Regions from separate parts of the Microbacterium sp. AG790 genome, predicted to be linked through region 2. Evidence: predicted binding sites of a transcription regulator. Region 2 holds the regulator's gene; the other holds the start of a gene.
What was found. Region 2 encodes LexA, which represses DNA repair genes until DNA is damaged. Its sites were predicted from a motif close to TCGAACANNTGTTCGA; they were not measured.
Positions count from the first base shown of each region.

Region 1: the regulator LexA is predicted to act here: its motif matches at 1,788-1,803, upstream of DEU37_RS01725 (HNH endonuclease signature motif containing protein).

Region 1 covers NZ_RBWZ01000006.1:249,688-253,092, reverse strand. The annotation lists gene DEU37_RS01735 (MarR family winged helix-turn-helix transcriptional regulator) at 1-350, shown strand, start outside; gene DEU37_RS01730 (MFS transporter) at 347-1,699, shown strand; gene DEU37_RS01725 (HNH endonuclease signature motif containing protein) at 1,887-3,329, shown strand; gene DEU37_RS01720 (glycoside hydrolase family 2 TIM barrel-domain containing protein) at 3,346-3,405, opposite strand, start outside.
Region 2 covers NZ_RBWZ01000009.1:38,057-41,461, reverse strand. The annotation lists gene DEU37_RS09780 (methylenetetrahydrofolate reductase) at 1-631, shown strand, start outside; gene DEU37_RS09775 (hypothetical protein) at 642-1,649, opposite strand; gene lexA (transcriptional repressor LexA) at 1,652-2,317, opposite strand; gene DEU37_RS09765 (LysM peptidoglycan-binding domain-containing protein) at 2,628-3,008, shown strand; gene DEU37_RS09760 (histidinol-phosphate transaminase) at 3,043-3,405, shown strand, end outside.

The DNA.
Region 1 (3,405 bases), on a different contig from region 2:
AGCGGGCGGTCGACACCATGAGCGACGCGCAGTTCGCCGTGCTGGCCGCCCTGTCGGTGCACGGGCAGCACACCCTCGGCGAACTCGCCGACCGGGAGCGCGTGTCGGCGCCGTCGATGAACCGCACGGTGAACGGCCTGGAGGAATCGGGCTACCTCACGCGCACGACCGATGCCGACGACCGCCGCAAGGTCAACATCGCGCTCACCGACGCGGGTCGCGCGGTCGTGGAGGAGACCGTCCGGCGCCGCGACTCGTGGCTCGAAGACGCCCTGGCCGAGTTGACGGCGTCGCAGCGCGAGCTGCTGCGCTCCGCCGCCGAGCTGATGCGGGAGGTGGCCGCCCGATGAGTTCGTCCACCCGCTCATCGAACGCGATGTTCCGCTCGTTCTCGGTCTTCAACTACCGCGTCTGGTTCATCGGCGCCCTGGTCTCCAACATCGGCGCCTGGATGCAGGCCACAGCTCTCAGCTGGGTCGTGCTCACGCAGCTCACGCACAACGACGCGGGGGCGATGGGCGTGACGATGGCGTTGCAGTTCGCGCCTCCCCTGCTGCTGGTGAGCGTGACGGGCTGGGTCGCCGACCGCTTCGAACGGCGACGGCTGCTGATGGTGACGCAGAGCTCGCTGCTCGTGCTCGGGGCGACCATCGGCATCCTGATCCTCAGCGGCGTCATGACGCTGCCCCTCATGTACGTCTTCGCCTTCGCGCTGGGCCTCGTGGCCGCCTTCGACAACCCGACGCGCCAGGCGTTCGTGTCCGATCTCGTCGACCGCGAGAACGCCTCGAACGCGGTCGCGCTGAACGCGGCATCCTTCAACGGCGCCCGGATGATCGGGCCCGCCGCCGCCGGCGTCGTCATCGTCGCGGTCGGCACCGGCTGGGTCTTCCTGGTCAACGCGGTGACGTTCCTCGCGATGATCGTGGCCCTGCGACTGATCCGCTCCGACGAGCTCGTGCCGCGAATCACCGCGCCCGGCGCGTCGCGCCTGGCCGACGGCTTCCGCTACGTCGGCAGCCGCCCCGACCTCATCGTGACGTTCGTGATGGTGTTCCTGCTCGGCGCCTTCGGCATGAACTTCCCCATCTTCGCCTCGACGATGGCCCTCGAGTTCGGACGGGATGCCGACGGCTACGGGCTGCTGAGCTCGATCCTGGCCATAGGCTCACTCGCCGGGGCCCTGTTGGCCGCCCGGCGGGATCGTGCGCGGATGCGTCTCGTGATCGTGGGCACCGGCATGTTCGCGGTCGCGGGAACGGTCTCGGCGTTCATGCCGGACTACTGGCTGTACGCCATCACGCTGATGTTCACCGGGTTCTCGGTGGTCACGACGCTGACGACGGCGAACGGCTACGTGCAGACGACGACCGATCCGGCACTGCGCGGGCGCGTGCTCGCGCTGTACATGGCGATCCTCATGGGCGGCACGCCGATCGGCGCTCCCATCGTCGGCTGGGTGGCCGCGGAATACGGGGCGCGTGCCGCCATCCTGCTCGGGGCCGCGGCGGCATTCGTCGCCTTCGCCGTCGGCTTCGGATGGCTGCTGTGGTCGGGGCGCCTGCACCGCCACGAGTCGCGCCGCTTCGCCCTCTCGCTGGACGAGACCCGGCCCCTGTCGATCGTGACCCCGGAGGAGTTCAGCGACGAGGTGGCGGGAACGACGCCGATCTCGCTGCCCGATCCGACACGGCGGTAGCACCACCACGAACCGGCCTCTGCCGCCACCCATCATGCATCGCACCCCGTCGCGAATCACGATGTGTGCGAATTGTCCATTGCAATATTCGAATCTTTGTTCTATTATTGAAGGAGAGAAGCCCCGCGTATCCCCCCCGATCCTGATGCGGGTTCTGCGCCTCCGGCCTGTCCGGGGCGAGGGGATGATGCACGTGAGCGCGCACCGGGAAGACGTGGCCGACATCGGCCGCGTGCTCGATACGCTGTGGCCGGCGCTGGACCGGCTGGTCGCCGATGTGGTGGATGCGCGGCGGCGGATAGCCGAAGTCCAGGCCGAGGAAGCTCGACTGCTGGCCGACGCGGTCGGACTGGTCGCGGATCGGACCGCGTTGCTGCGACAAGAAGCTCAGCAGCGGGGCAGCTCACCCCTCCGGTCGAGCGACGCGGACCTGCCGCTTCGGGAAGTGGCGCTGGAGTTGGGCATGGCGCTGCGCGCCTCAGACCGGGGCGTGCAGCGACGGATGTCCGAGGCGTATCTGCTGACCACGCTGTTTCCTCGCACCCACGCGTCATGGGCCGACGGCGAGATCGACGCCGGCCATGCCTGGGCCATCGCGCGAGCGGGCGCGGTGCTGCGAACAAGCGAGGATCGCGCCCGCTTCGAAACCCTCGCGCTCGAGGCGGCACGGACGGAATCTCCCTCGCGAATGACCCAAGCGGCGAAAGCCATCGCGGCGACCATCGACCCGGCGGCGTTCGACGACGCCGTGCACCGGGCAGCGGACGAGCGATCCGTGCGCCTGTTCGACCTCGACGACGGCATGGCCAGACTCATCGCCGACCTGCCCGCGCCGATCGCGTACGCGATCTACGACTCGCTCACGACACGCGCGCGGACGATCGTCGACCGGACCGACACCGACACCGATGCCGACACCGACACCGACACCGACACCGACACTTCCAAGGAGGCGTGCGGCGAGCCCCGGCGAGCCCGAGGCGACGATGCCGACACCATCGTCACCAGCCGATCCGCCGACGCGCAGCGCCGCACCCTCGCGCAGGTTCGCGCCGACGTCTTCGGCGACCTGCTGCTGACCGCAGCACCATCGACGACGGCCACCGGCGCGGGTCTGGACGCCATCCGCGCCCGCATCCAGGTGACGGTCCCCGCATTGACCCTCGCCGGAGACCCGGCGGGCGGACCTGCCATGCTCGCAGGTCACGGCCCCATCGACCCGGCGATCGCCCGCCGACTCGCGGGACTGGCGCCCGGCTGGGATCGTGTGTTCACCGATCCGCACACCGGCATCCCGGTCGCCGTCGACCGCTATCGCCCCAGCGCGGAACTCTCCCGCTACCTCGCCGCGCGCGACGAACGGTGCCGCGCGCCCGGTTGCACCCGGCCGGCCCACGGATGCGACCGCGACCATACGACCGCAGCGGCAGACGGCGGCGCGACCGCACACGAGAACCTGGCGCACCTCTGCCGACGCCACCACACGATGAAACACCACACCGCCTGGCGTGTGCGCCATCTCGGTGGCGGAACACTCGAGTGGACCGGCCCCACGGGGCGCCGCTACACCGACCGGCCACCGTCACTGGTGAGGTTCGTTCCCGCGACCGAGGATCCGCCCCCGTTCTGAGCGAGGTGGGCACAGGTCAGCGAGCAGTCGACGCTCCTGCGACGACCCGCACCACGGCGGGCACATACCCGGGCGC
Region 2 (3,405 bases):
GGGCGACCCGCCCGTCGGTGTCGGCGAGGACGACATCGTGTTCGGCGATCTGGAGTCGGCCGCTCAGCTCGTGCAGCTGATCGGCCGGGTGCAGGCGGAGCGCTCGCCGTATCGCGAGCGTGAGATCCCGGGGCTTCCGGGAGCCGTGCAGGTCACCGACGGCGACCGCGTCCAGATCGCCGTCGCGGCGTTCCCGAACGGTCACCCGCGTTCGCGTCACCGCTACGAGGACATCGACGCACTTCTGGCCAAACAGGCCGCCGGGGCGACGTCCGCCCTGACACAGCTCTTCTTCCACGCCGACGAGTACCTCGACTTCGTCGAGCGCGCCCGCGCCGCCGGGGTCGTCATCCCGATCGTGCCCGGGATCATGCCCATCACCTCTCCGGGGCGACTGCGCCGAGTGCTCGAGCTCACCGGGGATGCGCGCCCCGACGCTCTCGCCGCGGCGCTCGAGTCGGCTCCGGATGCCGCCGCGCAGCGCGCCGTCGGCCTCGCCCATGCCGCCGACCTCGCGCGGTCCGTTGTCGCCGGCGGCGCCGACGGCATCCACCTCTACGCCTTCAACAACCACGACACCGTTCTGGGCGTGCTGCGCGCCGCAGAGCTGATCCCCGAAGCGAGCCCGTGACGCCGTCCGCTCAGTCGGAGGACTCGTCCGCCGCCGCGCGGCGAAGACCCCAACGACTCCACGCGCGGCGAAGAGCCGCCGCCCGCGCGGACTGACCGGCGAGCCACGCTCCGGCGGCGACGGCGAGAGCGATCGCCAGAGCTGCCCCGGCCGCGCCGACCGCCGCCGACACCAGCTGGTCGTAGACGGCGGCCGCCGCGGCCGGCGTGAGCGCCGTCCCGGTTGCGGCGGACGATACGGCCGCCCGGCCCGCCGCGGCCGCGATCAGCAGCGCTCCGAGGCCCGCCGCCGCCGCGAGCGCGGCCCGCCGAAGGGCGTCGAGGCGTCGCCGAGCGAGCGCGATCCCGGTGAGGAACAGGATCGCGGTGGCGACCGGCATCCACCATCCCGCCGTCAGGCCGAGCGCATACCCGGATCGAACGGCGGCGAGGGTGTCTCCGGAGCCGATGATCACGACGTGATCGACGGAGGGGATGAGCGTCGCCCACGCCACGCCCTGCGCGCTCAGATGTTCCTTCACGCCCGCCACCACGGCGCCGACCTGGATGCCGAGTCCGGCCTCGGTCTGCACCACGACGCCGGCGCCATCGGAGGTCGCGGCGAGTGTCAGCGCGCGGTGAGACTGCCGAAGAAGCTGGTCCCACAGTGCCCCGAAGCTGTCGGAGCGGATCGCACCGGCGATCGTGTCGTGCACGAGACCCTGCACGGCGGCGGCGGCGGGCGCTTGCAGCCGCCGCAATGCGTCTGCCGCCCGGTCGCCGACGCCCAGCCCGATGATGCCGTCGACGATCGAGCCGGTGAGGACCTCGGCGTCGAGCCTCGCGTCGACCGCGTCGGTGGATGCCGCGATCAGCGTGTCCTGGACGGCGGTCGAACGGGCCAGCGGCGCAAGCGTCGCGGTGAACGCGTCTTCGTCGACCAGCTGCACCCGCGCCCAGACGCTCAGGATGGACAACGGGAGGCAGACGACGGCCAGGACGATTGCGACGGCCGATGCGAGGGCGCGCGCCCGCGACATGATCAGATCGCGCGCAGGACGGCCACGACGCGACCGAGGACCACCGCGTCGTCGCCGAGGATGGGCTCGAAGGAGGAGTTGCGGGGGAGCAGCCACGTGTGGCCGTCCCGCTGCCGGAAGGTCTTCACCGTCGCTTCGCCGTCGAGCATCGCCGCGACGATGTCGCCGTTGTCCGCGGTCGGCTGCGATCTCACGACGACCCAGTCGCCGTCGCAGATGGCGGCGTCGATCATCGACTCGCCGCTGACCTTGAGCATGAACAGGTCGCCCTTGCCGACGAGCTGGCGGGGGAGGGGGAAGATCTCCTCGACCTGCTGGTCTGCCGTGATCGGCACGCCCGCCGCGATGCGCCCGACCAAGGGGACCAGTGCCGCATCGCCCACGGCCGGAGCGAGGTCGGCGGGATTCTCGGCGGCGGCACCCGGCAGATCGATGAGGACCTCCATCGCGCGCGTCTTGCCGGCGTCGCGGCGGAGGTAGCCGCTCAGCTCCAGCTGGTTGAGCTGGTGGGTGACGCTGGACAGCGACTTCAGGCCCACGGCATCGCCGATCTCGCGCATGCTCGGCGGGTAGCCGTGGCGCGCGATGGAGGTCTGGATCACCTCGAGGATCTTCAGCTGCTTGTCGCTGAGGCTCTTCCGCCTGCGTGTCTGAGGCTTCTCGGCCATGTCGCGCGCTCCTTCGATCGCGTCCCCGGAAGGCAGAGCCTTCGAATGTCGGAGGTTGGTGATGGGGTCGTCTTGTCGAAACCGTATCCGGTTTTCGCACGGTCGGACGGCACGCGTGCGCGTGTCGGATTCGATTCATCTGCGAGAACCGTATCGCTTGACACTCGAACACTATCGAAGATAGATTCGGAACAGAGATTCGCATCCGGCTCTCCCGGCCGAGAGGCGGATGCGAATCTCGACTCGAATCTTCGAGGTGACGCTCTCACCCCCGACGCCGCGGCGCGGGACACGTCTCAAGGAGGAACCCATGACCACGATCGACATCCTCGGCGCCTCGCCCCGCGGCCGTGTCATCGCGGCGGCCCCCGCCACCCGTCTGCGCCTGACGGTTCGTGGTCGCCGGGTGCTCGCCTTCCTCGCCTCCATCCCCGTCATCGTCGCGCTCGGTATCGGCATCGTGTCCGGCGGCGGCGCGCTGGCGTCCAATGAGGGATCCTCGGGAGTCACGTTCACCCACGTCACGGTTCAGCCGGGCGACACGCTCTGGTCGATCGCACGCGCGGTCGCACCTGACGTCGACCCGCGCGACGCCGTCGACGCGATCGTTCGACTCAACGCCTTGGACTCGGGCAGCCTCGACGCCGGACAGAGCATCGCGATCCCGGCCGAGTACTCCGCCGGCCACTGATCAGCCTCGTCCGCTCATCACGGCGACCTCTACGATGGTGAGGGTGAGCGTTCGACTCGATGACCTTCCCCTCAGAGACGACCTGCGCGGCCTGACGCCCTACGGCGCTCCCCAGGCTCCGCTGCCCGTCGCGCTGAACGTCAACGAAAACACGCATCCGGTGCCCGAAGCGGTCGCGGACGACATCCTCGACAGCATCGCCCGTGCGCTCCGGGAGGTGAACCGCTATCCGGATCGTGAGTTCACCGCCGTGCGGGAGGGCTTCGCGGACTACCTGGGTCATGGCCTGTCGGCCGCGCAGATCTGGGCGGCGAACGGATCCAATGAGGTTTTGCAGCACCTTCTGCAAGCGTTCGCCGGCCCCGGTCGGACGGCCTTCGGATTCGCGCCGACCTAC